Regions from separate parts of the Eubacterium sp. AF34-35BH genome, predicted to be linked through region 1. Evidence: riboswitches for the same ligand, from Rfam matches in the RefSeq annotation. Region 1 holds a riboswitch; the other holds the start of a gene.
What was found. Region 1 has a riboswitch for FMN ahead of ribD (bifunctional diaminohydroxyphosphoribosylaminopyrimidine deaminase/5-amino-6-(5-phosphoribosylamino)uracil reductase RibD). Riboswitches for the same ligand answer to the same signal wherever they lie in the genome.

Region 1 (8,487 bases):
TCTAATTAAGGAGGTTACTATGCAGGAAACACTTCACTACCTATTGATGTCTGATCATCTAATGGTACAAAAAGCTTTGGTTGCAAGTGTAAAAGACACCGGGCTAACTCCCGGGCAACCGAAAATACTTGACTACTTGCTTCACCATGATGGGGCTATTCAAAAAGATATTGCCATGTTCTGTCACATTGAACCGGCATCTTTAACATCTATTTTAAACGGTATGGAAAAAAAGGGATATATTGAAAGAAAAACAGCAGGCAATAATCGCCGCTCACTTCATGTATACCTTACAAAAACCGGGAAAAAATACGCTGACCGTCTAAACCTTGAATTTGCAAAAATCGAAACAGATGCATTAAAAGGTTTTACTGAAGCAGAAACAAATCAGTTACATAATATGCTCTATCGCGTATATGAAAATATGGCAAATACTAAAAAGAAAGAAGGCTTGAATTAATGAAACATTTAAAAATCAGAATACCAATGTATTTTATTGGACTTTTTATAATGACTATTGGTATTGCACTTTCCGTAAAATCTAATCTTGGTGTATCACCTGTTAGTTCTATTCCTTACACTATTACCTGTGTATGGGGTATCGAAATGGGAAAGGCAACTATTCTTTTCCACATCATACTGGTAATTCTTCAGATTTTACTACTTAGAAAAAATTTTAAACCGGTGCAGTTATTACAGGTTCCTGTTGGCGTAGTATTTGGATACTTTACAACTTTTTGTAACTATATGGTATCTTTTCTTCCAACACCTGAGAATTTAGCAATTCGTATTTTTATGGTACTTTTAAGCACTGTATTTGTGGCATTTGGTATTTTTCTATATTTACCGGCAGATTTGATTCCACTTGCAGGAGAGGGCTGTATGCAGGCTGTTTCTTCTGTTACCCGTATTGAATTTTCAAAAGTAAAAATTGGTTTCGACTGTACAATGGTTGTAGTATCAGCCGTTACATGTCTTGGTGCATTACATAGCCTTGGCAGTGTTGGTATAGGTACAATTATTGCTGCCATCTTAGTTGGTACATTAGTAGGTGTTGTTAATCGTGCTTTCGGTAAACAGCGTGATAAATTACTTGGTAAAACCGACGAAGCCGCTGTATCCGATGATGAATTTACTTCAAATTATGTAATTACCATTTCACGAGAATTTGGAAGTGGTGGTAGAGAAATTGGTAAGATTTTGGCAAAACAGCTTGGTTTTGATTACTATGACTCAGAACTCATACGACTTGTTGCTGAAAAAAGTGGTTACTCACCTGAATTTGTAGAGAAAAATGAACAGGTTCTTAAAAATCCTGTTCTCCATGATTTCTTTGCCTGGTATGGCGAGCCACTGGAAGAAACAGAACTACCTAAAGTAAATCAGCTTTTTATTAAAGAATCTGAACTTATACGTGAGATTTCACAGAAAGGTCCATGCATTATTGTTGGTCGACTTGCCAATTACATGTTAAAAGAACTGCCTACTGCATACCATGTATTCATCAGTGCTGATACTGCCGCTGAAATAGCCAGAGTTTCAGCTCGTGATAACATTTCAGAAAAGGCTGCTAAGGCTAAAGTTAAAAAAGTAAACCATGAACGTGCTGTTCACTGTAAATATTTTACTAAAACAGACTGGGGTAATGTTAAAAACTATGATTTGTGTATTAAGTCCGATGACTTTGGCGTTGATGAAACAGCACAAATTATTAAAACTCTTTTCCAAAAGAAAATGAATATAGAATAAAAAATTATAAAGAATATAATTTACTAACTTACAGGTCAAATGCGTGTTTGCTAGTGTAATTATATTTTTAAACAACAAGCATTCATAAACTACTAACAATAATGGTTAAGTATTCGTACCATTTTAGTAATTTATGACTGCTTGTTTTTTATCTATTGTATTCTTCCCATTTATGAATTAACAACCTGTCCTGTTTTACACAATGTTTCCTAATACAATATTAATTAATTTCTTATTTAGCATTATTGTTTTGTTCCATGGATTAAAAATTACACCTTCAATATCATTTGCACTTAAAGATGATTTCAACAATTGATCCATGTCTGCAAGGAATGTGGACATTACCTGATTTCCACCTTTCATTTCCTCATCAAAACTTGTAAACGCTGCCCACCATTTCTTGCCATCAGGAGTTTCCACAACCTGTAATCTTATCTGATTATCTCCCCTTGGTGGCTCCACAGCTATAATCATCTGTGCTTTCTTTGTCATTGTTCTACGAATAACCGTAAGAGTATGTGCCAACATTTCATAGCTACTTTCTTTTTGTAGTGCCTCAATAGCTTCCTCGATTCTGTAGTTTTCTTTTAACCCTGCATCGATTTTTTCATTGTCCCTGTGCATAAAATTTCACCCCTTTGTACTTTCATTTCTTCCGAAATTTACCTTTGCTATTTAAATTTGAATCCGATAAAATCCAATATTTTTGCAACATTATTGTTTAAAATTAAATCCTGGTTAAAATTTAAATCATACTTTTTTATTATGATTAGTATACCACCAACAGATGTTTTTTTCAGCAGAAAATCTCACTATTTTGCATTTAGGTTGTAATTATTTTATGCAATTTTTTAAATTTGTAAATTAATATTATTTTATTTTTCTAATTAGATTTACCATTTCAATAGCGCCAAGTGCACACTCGTATCCTTTGTTTCCAGCCTTGCTTCCTGAACGTTCAATTGCCTGTTCAATATTTTCTGTAGTAATTACACCAAACATTACAGGTATATCATTTTCCATTGAAACTGCTGCAATACCTTTTGATACTTCATTGCAAACATAATCATAGTGACTTGTGCTTCCTCTAATAACAGCTCCTAAACAAATTACAGCATCATATTTTCTGCTTTTTGCCATTTTTGATGCAACAAGTGGAATTTCAAAAGCACCTGGCACCCATGCAACGTCTACATCATCTTCGTTTACATCATGTCTTACCAAACCGTCAATTGCTCCACTAAGCAATTTTGATGTAATGAACTCATTAAACCTTGCCACTACAATTCCAACTTTCATGCCTTCTGCTACTACTTTTCCTTCTAAAATATTCATTTTCTTTCCTACCTTTCATATCTTAATATATCAACACTATCCCCTATTCTCTGCCCAGCTAAATACTTTATCGAAAGCACGCTCCCGCTGCGTTCCGCTCGTAGCGGTCCTATAAAGCCGACTACGCTGCCTTTATGGACCGACGGCTCCACAGCACTTTCTTATAAAGTCTTTAGCTGTGCAGAGAATATTTTTAGTTGTTGTTTTTACTTATTTATTTTTGTCTTTGATTATTTATTAATCTTCTCTTTTATTATTTGTACTGGAGAATATGTCCCATTTTGTATTGTTTTGTTTTTAAGTAATATAAGTCATATTCTGTTGCGTCCATTTGAATTGGAACTCGTTTAGATATTTCCATTCCAAATTCTTCTAACTGGTATACTTTGTCAGGATTATTTGTTAAAAGTTTCAAACCTTTTACGCCTAAATCTCTTAGTATCTGAGCGCCGATATAGTATTCTCGCTCGTCTCCTTTGAATCCTAATGCTAAATTTGCTTCCAAAGTATCCATGCCTTTTTCCTGAAGCTCGTATGCTTTTAATTTATTTATCAAGCCAATGCCTCTACCTTCCTGTCGCATATAAAGTAAAATTCCTCTGCCTTCTTTTTCAATTTGAGTCATTGCGGCAGCAAACTGCTGTCCACAGTCACATCTAAGGGAACCAAAAGTATCACCTGTAAGACATTCTGAATGAACTCTGCAAAGAACGTCTTTACCATCTCCAATATCACCTTTTACTAACGCAATATGGTGTTCACCGTTTAATTTATTTACATATCCATATGCTGTAAACTCACCATATTTTGTTGGCATTTTTGTAACTGTCACTCTATCCACTAATTTTTCGTGTACTTTTCTGTAGTGCTGTAAATCTTTAATGCTAATCATTTTGATATTCATATCCTTAGCCAACTGAACTAATTCTTTAGTTCTCATCATTGTGCCGTCTTCACGCATAATTTCACAGCAAAGTCCACATTCCTTTAGACCTGCCAATCTGCACAAATCCACTGTGGCTTCTGTGTGGCCGTTTCTTTCTAACACGCCATTATCTTTTGCCAAAAGTGGAAACATATGTCCCGGTCTTCTGAAATCTTCCGGTTTTGCATTTTCGTCAACACACTTCATAGCTGTAATTGAACGTTCTGCTGCTGAAATTCCTGTTGTTGTATCTACCCCATCAATTGAAACTGTAAAAGCTGTTTCATGATTATCTGTATTATTTGTAACCATTTGAGGAATTCTAAGTTTTTCCACATACTCCTTTGACATTGGCATACAAATAAGTCCCTTTCCATAAGTTGCCATAAAATTAATATTTTTAGTTGTGGCAAACTCTGCTGCACATATAAAATCTCCTTCATTTTCTCTGTCAGGATCATCTGTTACTAAAATAATTTTTCCATTTTTTAATTCTTCTAAAGCTTCTTCTACTGTATTAAACTGATACATTTTCTACCTCTCTTTCTATCAAAAACCATGCTTACTTAAAAACTCCATAGTTATTCCTGAATGGCTTTTTGTTTGCTTATTGTCTGATGACTCATTATTTTTTAATGATTGATTATGACACTCAACCACACCTCCGCCAAAGCTAATCAACCGTTCCACATATTTTCCAATAATGTCATTTTCCAAATTAACAACATCACCAACTTTTTTATCTTTTAAAATCGTTACCTGAACTGTATGTGGAATTGCTGAGATTGCGAAATTCTCATTACTCACTTTTGCAACAGTAAGGCTGATTCCGTCTATTGTTATGGAACCTTTTTCTACGATATATTTAAGTATTGTAGGGGCTGTCTTAATGGTGTACCAAATTGCATTATCGTCTTTTTCTATTTTTGCGATTGTGCCTACACCATCCACATGACCTGAAACTATGTGACCACCAAATCGTCCATTAGCAGCCATTGCTCTTTCTAAATTTACCCTACTGCCGGTTTTCAGATTATTTAAAGATGAACGTCTCAAAGTTTCATGCATTACATCAGCTTTGAAAAACTGACTTTCTATTTCAGTTACTGTTAAGCAAATTCCATTTACTGCAATGCTGTCACCAATTTTTGTTTCTTCTAAAACTTTTGTAGCACTAATAGTTAATATTGCTGAGTTGGCAGATTTTCTTATGGTTTTAACAGTCCCCATTTCCTCTATAATTCCTGTAAACATTAGCCTCACTCCTTTATGTAACTTTCAATTAAAATATCTTCACCAAGAATGCTGACCTTACTTTTTTCAAGTTTTAAGCTTTCGGCTGGCAACTTAAATCCCTGTCCTTCAACCGGTGTCTTGGCATCTTTCCCGCCAAAAATTTTAGGTGCAATGTAAATTTCTGTTTTATTAACAAGTCCCTTGGATACCATTGACCAGTTAAGAGTTCCACCACCTTCAACAATGACACTGTCAATATTCATCTCCCCTATTTTTTTCATCAGGCTTTCCAAACTTACTTTGCCATTTTCATCAGGTAGCTGAAGAATTTTGCATCCTAGCTCTTCATAAATTTTCACCTTTTCTTCTTCAACATTTCCCGTTGCAATTATTGTTTGAATATCTTTTGCTGACTGTACAATATTCGATTCAATAGGTGTTCTTAAATTAGTATCACATATAATTCTTGTTGGATTTACACCTTCAGGGATTCTGCAGGTAAGCATTGGATTATCTTCCAACACTGTTTTAACCCCTACCATAATTCCACTGTATCTATGTCTATTATTATGTACATGCTCTCTGGCTTTTTCCCCTGTAATCCACTTAGACTCTCCTGTGTAAGTAGCAATTTTCCCATCAATAGTCATTGCATATTTTAAAATTACATACGGTGTTTTTGTTTGAATATAGTGGAAAAAAACTTTATTTAAACTGTCACATTCTTCTTTTAAAATATGGGGTTCAACTTCTATTCCATTATCCTGTAAAATCTTAATTCCTTTGCCTGCTACTAATGGATTAGGATCATCTGAACCTACACAAACTTTCTTTATACCAGCCTGAATAATTGCATCAACACATGGTGGCTGTTTTCCTTTGTGACAACAAGGCTCCAATGTAACATACATGGTAGCTCCGGTCACATCATCAGTGGCGTTTGCAAGAGCATCTCTTTCCGCATGCAAGTCACCATACTTGTGGTGGTAGCCTTTGCCAATAACTTTTCCATTTTTCACAATAACGGCACCTACCATTGGATTCGGCGATGTATAACCCATTCCTTTTTTTGCTAAATCCAGTGCCATTCTCATATAATATTCAGAATTCATTTTTCACCTCCTGATTTTTTATAATCGAAAAGCCCTGAGCATATGCTCAGGGCTTTCGAATAATCTAAGTTACTTAATTAATTCTTGTTAATACTGATTAACATTTAAGTAAATTATTGAAGTAATTATTAACATTATTTCATTTTAAATTTGCTATATGATAATTACTAATTTTGAACATATCTGCCAAACATATTATTATTCAAAAAAAACTCTGGAAATATCTTTCCAGAGCATATAACTATCAATATAAATTTTAAATTTATTCCATATCTTCTTTCATCCAGACTTTACTGTCGGCTTCGGAGTTTCACCGAATCATGCCTTCCGGCTCGTGGGCTTTACCACCGGTAGGGAATCGCACCCTGCCCTGAAGATTTATTCAATTTTCATTTAAGACTATACTCTACATATATCTAAATGTCAACTTTATTTTTTAATACAATTCCTTGTTTAATATTTTTATATTCCTTAATTTGCTAATTACTACCTTATTCAAAAATTTTTCACATATAATGTCTATGCACGCACATACAATAAAAATCAAAATAACACTTGTGATTGCACTCACTATTAACATTGCTCCACCTTCCAAATACTTTTCCGGACACTTGATAATATCATTCCATAAAAAGTATCTCATCGTGTCACTGTTAGCATGTATCAATAAAATACCGAATGTTGTTTTTGACAATGTATTAATTATTTTGCTATTTTTAATATTTATGTTCTTAAATAAGATAAATAACATAATTGCCATTGTAATAGCCATAAATTTATTAGCTCCAATGACAAAATGATATATATCAATTTTCATTGTGTAATTAAACACATAGATGCTAATACATATTACTACAGCAGAAATAATTGTGCCTACTAATCCCACTCTAAAATTATCCCATTTTTTATTACCATATTTTCTTATAAAAGCCCCAATTAAATATACTGTAATGTACCATCCCAATCCTTCAAAATTGTCTCTAACAAATAAATATCCCTCACTGTCTATCTGAAAAAAGAACGTGCTAAAAATAGAATATAATGCTATTAAAATAGATAGTAATATAATCATTTCCTTTTTATTCATAGCATTTATAAGCTTATTAATAAAAGGAATCAACAAAAATAATGCCAAATATAAAGCTACAAAACTATCATATCCTGTTCCATAGTTTTTTATAAAAGGAACAAATCCATACAACAGATTATATTTTCCTAAAGGATAATATCCTGCAATCAGAAAAGCCCCATTAATTACCAGAAAGTAAAAAGCATATTTCACAACCAAATTACACCACTTTAATAATGTGACTGATTGTTTACACATAAAAAAACCTGTTATGATTATAAAGCCATCAATAGCAATCTTTCCACCACATCCGAATATTTCTATCCCTATCATTTTTGCTGACATTTTAGCTGGTGTAAAGAACGCTTTTATACCGGAATTTACCACATAATGATGTGCTATTACCATTATAATCAAAACAATTCTCAACAACTCTATATTTGATTTTCTCATTTTTTTTATTTCCATTTTTCACTCTTCCCTCCTAAATTTTGACAATTATCTTTAATTATAACACACAATAGTCTATGTTCAATAAATTCTTAGAAACACCAGCTAATAACACCAAATTTCAAATTTCTACAAGAAAGGATGTCGCTTACGACATTCTACGCACCGAGTGCGTGTTGCTTTAGCAACATTTTTCCTTTCGCGCGAGTGGGCATCCATAGTGGAACGTTTTTTATATAATAAGAAATTTTGAAGGAATTTCTTATTATATAACAAAGCTCTGGAAATACATTTCCAGAGCTTCTAATTATCAATATAAATTTAAAATTTATATTATTAGTTATTAATACACTCTCTTTATAAGCTATCTTTATAATTTCACAACATTGCTCCATTTTGTGTACAATGTCTTGCCACCTTTTTTTCTATACGCTCTATATTGGAATATGCTTTTTACGTCTTTAGGTGCAATTTTATTTTTGCTTACAAACTTGCCCATTTTTCTGTCAAGTTTACCATAACTTGGAATGTAACTTTTTTTAGTTTTCTCCACAAAAGTCTTTTTGATTTTTTTATTCTTTTTACTACTAATAGTTATTTTTACCTGATAA
Region 2 (8,487 bases), on a different contig from region 1:
ACCTCCTGATATTGCTATAGCATCTACTGTTTTCATATCAAGTTCAATTGTTTTACACATTTCATCTATCATTGGTAGCAATGTTTGAGAATGTGTTTTTTTGTGATTAATTGTATATTCTGCATTTAAAACTCCATCTGTTGTTACGGCAACTGTTGCTACCATTGCAGAGCTGTCTATTGCTAATATTCTCATAGTCCCTCCACTGTAATCTTTCTATAGTCTAATCCTTTTTCAAGATTTTTATCTATTTCAATATTTATTGCTTCCTCGGGTATTAATTCATCTATTAATTTTGACCATTCTATGAGGCATACGCCTTCTCCGAAAAAGTATTCCTCGTATCCGATTTCATACATTTCTTCAGGATCACCAATTCTATATACGTCAAAATGATATAAAGGAATTCTCCCCTCCTCGTATACCTGTATAATTGTAAATGTTGGACTGTTGACGTTTTCTTCAATGCCAAGTCCCTTTGCAAATCCCTGAGTAAACACAGTTTTTCCAACTCCTAAATCTCCATTTAGGCAAAAAATCTGACCAGCCTTTGCTTGCTCACCCAGATTTTTTCCTAATTCAAAAGTTTCCTTTTCGGAATTTGTTTCGTATATCATCTATCCTCCAATATATTTAGGTTAACTTTGTTTTCATACTAGGGTACATCCTAGCGTAATGCTTTTTGTGACATATTATTCTTTGAAATTTCTATTGCATTAAAAAGCACAGAAATATGCCATACTGATTAGTATAAACAATATTTCTGTGTTTTTCAAATTTTTCTATGTTTTAATTTGACGATTGTGTTTTGATTTAGCCATATACTTATTTTTTTAAAGTCAATATTTTTATTTTTTTGAACCAATCTCTTTTATAAATGAACTGATTCTTTTGTAGACAACGGCTGTGATTAAACTGTCGATTACAGCTTTTAAAATATTAAACGGTCCTACACAAATAAGGACGAATGTAAATTTGTTAGAAATAGCTCCGTTGATTTTTGCTCCCATTCCAATAATTGCATCTAATGGCATGCCGAAAGCTTTTACATAAAAAGGAATTAAAACCCAATAGTTAATGGCAATTCCAGCAACTGCCATTACAAGTGTACCTACTGCCATTCCAATGAACGCGCCCATTTTTGTTTTCTTATACTTGTATATTAAACTTGCAGGAACAACAAATGCACAACCAATTATGAAGTTTGCCAAATCTCCAACGTAGGCTGTTGATGTTCCTTTTACTAATAATTTTAATAATATTTTTATTGCTTCAATAAACACGCCTGCCAATGGTCCCATTATAAATGAACCAATTAGTACAGGAATTTCACTTAAATCTAATTTATAGAATTCCGGCGCAATTACAGGAATCGAAAAATCAAATAAGTGTAAAACTAAAGCCAATGCTGAAAACATCGCTATTAAAACTATGTTTTTTGTTGTAAATGTTTTTTTCATTTATATTACCTCCAATTTATAACATTAATGTAACAAAGAATGTCCCTTGCGAAATTTTACACACCAAGCGCAGGTTACTTTAGTAACTTTTTTCTTTTCGCTGGGGTGGTAATCCCTAGCGTAACGTTTTTTATTTAATAAGAAATCACACACAACTTTACGTGAGTGATTACCCCCAAGCTTGACAAAGAGCCAAAAAAACAGCAACCAAAATTTCTCCGGTTGCTGTTTTTACTACTGCATGTAACAGTAATTATATTCTATCTTCTCTCATCCAGACTTTACTGTCGGTTATGGATTCTCACCATATCATGCCAATAGGCTCGCTGACTTATGCTTAAGCAATCACAGCCGGTTAGGAATTGCACCTTACCCCGAAGAACTTTATTTAATTTTCATGTTAATGTTAATACTTTGTTATTATGTTGTCAAGTTTGTTAATAACTTATTCTTCACATAATACTAACGTTAATAAAAATTACTTTTTTACTTATTTATTTTTTTACTTTAATGAATGCATTGTAAATTGCACGTAATGCAACTTCAAAATCTTCTTCTGCTACACCGATAATGATGTTAAGTTCTGAAGATCCCTGGTCAATCATTTTAATATTAACTCTTGCCTCTGCTAAAGCTGTGAATAAGATTGCAGCTGTACCTCTGGCACTCTTCATTCCACGACCTACTACTGCAATAAGGGCAAGGTTACTTTCAATAAATAACTGGTCAGGATGTACTCTTGAACGGATTTCGTCAAGAATAGCTGTTTCCTTTCCTGCTAATGCATCTGTCTGAATAACAACACTCATTGTGTCTACACCTGATGGCATATGTTCAAAACTTACATTGCTCTTTTCCAATGCACGAAGTACATTTCTACCAAAGCCTACTTCGCTATTCATTTTGTCCTTTTCAATATTAATTACTGACATACCCTTCTTGCCGGCAATACCTGTAATAATATGTTCACATGGCTCAGCAGTTTCTGAAACAATCATAGTTCCTCTATCCTGTGGGCAGTTTGTGTTTTTGATATTTACAGGGATACCTGCTGCTCTAACAGGGAAGATAGCATCTTCGTGTAAAACAGTAGCTCCCATGTATGCTAATTCTCTAAGTTCTGCGTATGTGATTGTGTTAATTGGACTTGGATTATTTACAATTCTTGGATCGCAAATTAAAAATCCACTAACGTCTGTCCAGTTTTCATAAATCATTGCGTCTACTGCTCTGGCAACAATTGAACCTGTTACGTCTGAACCACCTCTTGAAAATGTCTTGATAGTTCCGTTAGGCATAGAACCGTAAAATCCCGGAATCACTGCATATTCAGATTTTGCAAGCTTTGGAGCTAACTTTTCTGATGTTTTATCCCAATCAAATTCTCCTCTTTCATTGAAGAAAATATATTTTGCAGCATCAATAAAATCAAAACCTAAAAATTTGGCTAATACTTTACTGTTTAAGAATTCACCACGACTGGCTGCATAATCTCTACCTGCCATATGAGAGAATGCGCCCTTTATAATGTCAAAATCTTCGTCCAACGAAAAATCCTGAATGCCTAAGCCTTCAATAATTCCATTATATCTTTCCTTAATAAGATTAAACTGTTCTTCAAATTCTTCACCTTCTGAAGCTAATTCATAACAGTTATAAAGCATATCTGTAACTTTAATATCTTCTACAAAACGTTTACCCGGTGCTGATGCAACAACAAAACGTCTTGTTGGATCTGCTAAAATAATATCTGCAACTTTTCTAAACTGGTTTGCATCAGCTAGCGAACTACCACCAAACTTTACAACCTTTGTTTCTTTCATAACCTGCCTCCTAATTTATCTTTTATTATCCTTCAATTCTAATTCTAGAGATTACATTTCCTAATTTTTCAGCTTTTGCATCAAAATCCTGTTCGCTTAATTTTTCTGTAGCAAAACCGATTTCTCCTGAAATTCCTGCAGCAATGTATTCTACATTTCCAAATACAGCCTCAACTTCTTCTTTTGACTTTGTTGTTCTAACAAAGAACTTCTTCTTTGATTTTGAAAAATCTTCAACTTCAAGCTTTTCTTCTTTCCACATTACAGTTGTAGAAACATTCAAATGTCTAACGCTATCAACTACATCAGATACTACCGCACTTGCTGTAGGGAGTTTGCCTGCACCACTGCCGATAAATACAAGGTCACCTACCATGTTTCCACGTACTAAAATACCGTTAGTTACACCACTAACGTTGTATAATGGATGGTCAGGTGCTAAAAGTCTTGGTGCTACTGAACATACAATACCTGTATCTTCGTTCTTGCACTTTCCTAATAACTTAATTGAACGGCCCATTTTCTTTGCATACTTAAAGTCCTCAGCAGTAATTTTTGATATACCTTCTGTGTAGATTTCTTCAAAATTAACTGTCTTTCCATTTGCTAATGAAGCTAAAATTGCAATCTTTCTAACCGCATCATAGCCTTCAATATCTGCTTCAGGATTACGTTCTGCATAACCTAATTCCTGTGCTTTCTTTAAAGTGCTGTCAAAATCAGCACCTTCTTTATCCATCTTTGTAAGAATATAGTTTGTTGTTCCGTTTAATATTCCTGTAATTTCACAAATCTTATCCGCTGTAATATGCATGTTCATTGGACGGATAATAGGAATTCCGCCACCTACAGCAGCTTCAAATAAGAAGTTTCTATTATTTGACTGAGCAATCTTAATAAGCTCAGCACCATATTTTGCAACTAACTCTTTGTTAGATGTACATACACTCTTCTTTGCTAATAATGCTGACTTTACAAAATCATAAGCTGGTTTTAACCCACCCATTACTTCAATTACTACTTCTACTTCAGGATCGTTTAAAATAATATTGTAATCATGTACTAAAACGCTTTCACATGAATCTCCAGGAAATTCTCTTAAATCTAATACATATTTTACGTCAATTTCTTCACCTGCATTTGCAGTAATAAGCTCTTTATTTTCATTTATAATTTCGAATACACCTGAACCTACTGTTCCGTATCCTAAGATTGCTACCTTTATCATATTTCCTCCTTAATTGTGTTCTAGCCCTTTAGGGTGCAAATTCTTCGTAAATTTTAGCATGGTTAAATATTTTTATCAACTAATTTTAAGCTGTTTACTTTGTTTTCATAACAAATTATTACATATTTATTAATTTTTTTAATAAATCGCATGGATTTTTATGCAATATTGTGGTAGTTCGGTAAAGTGTTAAAGTGGTTTGTGATGTTAACTTTCCTCATTACCTGTATTAATCCATTTCAAATATCCATTAATAAAAGGATCAATGTAGCCATCTAAAACCTTGTTAACGTCAGTAACTTCAACGTTAGTTCTATGGTCTTTTACCATAGTATACGGTTGCATTACATAAGACCTTATTTGGTTGCCCCAACCAATCTCTTTTACTTCACCTCTGATTCCTGAGCGCTTTTCTTCCTCTTCCTGTTTTTTTAGCATGTATAATTTTGCCTTTAACATTTTCATTGCCTTGTCTTTGTTCTGAAGCTGTGACCTTTCATTCTGGCATTGAACAACTATTCCTGTTGGCAAATGAGTGATTCTAACAGCAGATGATGTTTTGTTAATATGCTGTCCACCTGCGCCACTTGATCTATATGTATCAATTCTTATATCGTCATCATTAATTTCCACATCTAAATCTTCCTCAATATCCGGCATTACATCTAAAGATACAAATGAAGTCTGTCTTTTGCCTGCTGCGTTAAACGGTGATATTCTAACAAGCCTGTGAACACCTTTTTCAGATTTCAAATAACCATAGGCATTTTCTCCATTAACCTGAAAAGTTATTGACTTTATTCCTGCTTCGTCACCATCTAAAAAATCTAAAACTTCAGTCTTATAACCTTTTGACTCTGCCCATCTTGTAAACATTCTATAAAGCATACTTGCCCAATCGCAGGATTCTGTTCCACCGGCTCCTGCATTTAATTTAAGAATTGCGTTACATTTGTCATATTCTCCTGATAAAAGAGTGTCTATTTTTGTTTTTTCAAAATTTTCTATAAATTCATTTAACTGTTCTTTTACATCTTCAACGATAGACGCACCTTCCTCTTCATTGCCCATATCTATCAAAATTCCAATATCTTCATAATCGCTTTGGATTTTTGAAATTGTGTCTATTTGAGATTTAAGATTTTTCAATTCCTTCATCAGCTTCTGCGATTTTTCAACATCATCCCAAAACTCCTGTTGTTCCATTGCTTCTTCAATTTCGCGTATTCTGTTTTCTTTTGTTTCAATATCAAAAGAAGCTGCAAGTTCTTTTACTTTATCTTTGTACTGATTCCACTCATATTTGTATTGTTCAAATTCAACCACAATATTCCCTCACTTGTTGTTTTATAATTTCAAGAAAAGGCGGGTAATCCCCGCCTTCTCGCAATTTTTATTATATGAACTTATGCTTTACGTCCACAACAGTTCTTATATTTCTTTCCACTTCCACAAGGACATGGATCATTTGGATAAACCTTAGCTTCAACTCTCTGCTTTGGCTTCTTAACTCCATCTGAGTCATCTTTGTTTGTTCCTGTAACTTCTGCTACCTCTTCACGTTCAACGTTCTGCTCAACCTGAATATGATATAAAGTCTTTACAGTATCAATCTTAATATTTTCAATCATATAGCCAAACATTTCGAAACCTTGAATCTTGTATTCAACAGCCGGATCTTTCTGACCGTAAGCCATAAGACCAATCCCCTGTTTCAACTGTTCCATATCATCTAAGTGATCCATCCATTTCTGGTCGATTACTTTAAGAAGGACAATTCTTTCAAGTTCTCTAATATGTTCAGGTTCTGGGAATTCTGCTTCTTTTGCTTCATATAATTTCAAAGCTTCTTCCTTTAATTTCTGTTTGAATTCAGACTTTGTATATTTTGCAAGTTCTTCCGGTTTGCTCTTTAACTTAAATGGAATAATTTCAAATAATGACTGAACTAAACCTGCAATATCCCAATCTTTTGGTGACTGATCATCGCCTGCAAACATATCAACCTGAGATTCAATAATTTCGTTAATCATCTTGATTATTGCATCTCTCATGTTTTCACCGTTAAGAACTCTTGCTCTTTCAGCGTATATGATTTCTCTCTGGTCATTATTAACCTTATCGTATTCCATAAGGTTCTTTCTTATACCAAAGTTATTTCCTTCAATCTTCTTCTGGGCTCTTTCAATTGTACTTGTGAGCGCCTTGTGATGTAACTCTTCGTCTTCAGGTACCCCTAATGCATTAAATACTGACATTAATTTTTCTGAAGCAAAAAGTCTCATAATGTCATCTTCAAGTGAGATGTAGAACTTAGATTCACCAACATCTCCCTGACGACCTGAACGACCTCTTAACTGATTATCGATACGTCGTGATTCATGACGCTCTGTACCAATAATCTTAAGTCCGCCTGCTTCTCTTGCTGCATCATCAAGTTTAATATCAGTACCACGACCAGCCATGTTAGTAGCGATAGTTACTGCTCCATGTTGTCCTGCCTGTGCTACAATTTCTGCTTCTTTTTCATGATATTTAGCATTCAATACCTGATGTGGTATACCACGTTTCTTTAAGATATCACTAATCTCTTCTGAAGCATCAATGTTAATTGTACCAACCAAAACAGGCTGTCCTTTTGCATGTGACTGTTCGATATCATCAGCTACTGCTTTTAATTTACCACGCTTTGTCTTAAATACTGCATCTTCGTGGTCAATACGGGCAATTGGTCTGTTTGTTGGTATTTCAACAACGTCCATGCTATAAATATCTCTAAATTCTTTTTCTTCAGTAAGGGCTGTACCTGTCATACCAGCCTTCTTTTCATACTTGTTAAAGAAGTTCTGGAATGTAATTGTAGCAAGTGTCTTACTTTCTCTGTTAACTTTTACATGTTCTTTTGCTTCAATAGCCTGATGTAGTCCATCAGAATATCTACGACCAGGCATTATACGACCTGTAAATTCATCAACGATTAATACTTCGTCGTCTTTTACAACGTAATCCTGATCTCTATTCATTAAGTTATGTGCTCTTAAAGCTAAAATAACATTATGCTGTAATTCTAAGTTTTCAGCATCTGCATAGTTATCTATGTGGAAGAATTTTTCAACCTTTGCAATACCCTGTGCTGTAAGGTTAATAATCTTATCCTTTTCATTTACTAAGAAATCACCATCTTCTTCGATATCAACACCCATAAGGGCATCCATCTTGCTCAATTCAGGACTTGCCGTTCCTCTTTCCATCTGTCTTGCTAAAATATCGCACATTTCATAAAGCTTTGTAGACTTACCACTCTGACCTGAAATGATAAGTGGTGTTCTTGCTTCATCAATAAGAACAGAGTCAACCTCATCGATAATACAGTAAGCTAATCCACGCTGAACTAACTGTTCCTTGTATACAACCATGTTATCTCTAAGGTAATCAAATCCAAGTTCGTTATTTGTAATATATGTTATGTCGCAGTCATAAGCTGCTTTCTTGTCTTCATGTTCCATGTCTGAAAGGACACAACCAACTGTAAGTCCTAAAAATCTATGAACCTGTCCCATCCATTCAGCATCTCGAGTAGCAAGGTATTCATTAACTGTTACGATATGAACTCCCTTTCCTGTTAATGCATTTAAATATGCCGGAAGTAAACATGTCTGTGTCTTACCTTCACCTGTTTTCATTTCTGCTATACGTCCCTGGTGAAGAATAATACCACCCATTATCTGACAAGGATAATGTTCTGTTCCAAGAGTTCTTCTTGTTGCTTCTCTTACTAAAGCGAAAGCTTCAGGAAGTAAATCGTCTAATGTTTCCCCCTCTGCATATCTTTTCTTGAATTCTTCTGTTTTTGCTCTCATTTCATCATCTGTTAATTTTTCCATTTCAGGTTTAAGAGCTAAAACCTTGTCTAATGTATGCTTATGTCTTTTTAATTCACGCTCACTATGCGTGCCAATAATTTTGTTAATTACAC

Region 2: another riboswitch for FMN. It lies ahead of DWZ69_RS11105 (ECF transporter S component); the one in region 1 lies ahead of ribD (bifunctional diaminohydroxyphosphoribosylaminopyrimidine deaminase/5-amino-6-(5-phosphoribosylamino)uracil reductase RibD).

What each region holds. Positions count from the first base shown of each region.
Region 1 covers NZ_QUDZ01000006.1:40,311-48,797, reverse strand. Annotated here, with positions in the region: gene DWZ69_RS08065 (MarR family transcriptional regulator) at 20-460, shown strand; gene DWZ69_RS08060 (cytidylate kinase family protein) at 460-1,749, shown strand; gene DWZ69_RS08055 (SseB family protein) at 1,945-2,373, opposite strand; gene ribE (6,7-dimethyl-8-ribityllumazine synthase) at 2,620-3,084, opposite strand; gene DWZ69_RS08045 (bifunctional 3,4-dihydroxy-2-butanone-4-phosphate synthase/GTP cyclohydrolase II) at 3,338-4,540, opposite strand; gene ribE (riboflavin synthase) at 4,559-5,263, opposite strand; partial or broken gene ribD (bifunctional diaminohydroxyphosphoribosylaminopyrimidine deaminase/5-amino-6-(5-phosphoribosylamino)uracil reductase RibD) at 5,226-6,357, opposite strand; FMN riboswitch at 6,625-6,739, opposite strand; gene DWZ69_RS08030 (acyltransferase) at 6,794-7,894, opposite strand; gene DWZ69_RS08020 (leucine-rich repeat domain-containing protein) at 8,247-8,487, opposite strand, start outside.
Region 2 covers NZ_QUDZ01000012.1:4,848-13,334, forward strand. Annotated here, with positions in the region: gene tsaB (tRNA (adenosine(37)-N6)-threonylcarbamoyltransferase complex dimerization subunit type 1 TsaB) at 1-195, opposite strand, end outside; gene tsaE (tRNA (adenosine(37)-N6)-threonylcarbamoyltransferase complex ATPase subunit type 1 TsaE) at 192-617, opposite strand; gene DWZ69_RS11105 (ECF transporter S component) at 849-1,460, opposite strand; FMN riboswitch at 1,719-1,846, opposite strand; gene DWZ69_RS11110 (aspartate kinase) at 1,955-3,283, opposite strand; gene DWZ69_RS11115 (homoserine dehydrogenase) at 3,309-4,511, opposite strand; gene prfB (peptide chain release factor 2) at 4,719-5,837, opposite strand; gene secA (preprotein translocase subunit SecA) at 5,918-8,487, opposite strand, start outside.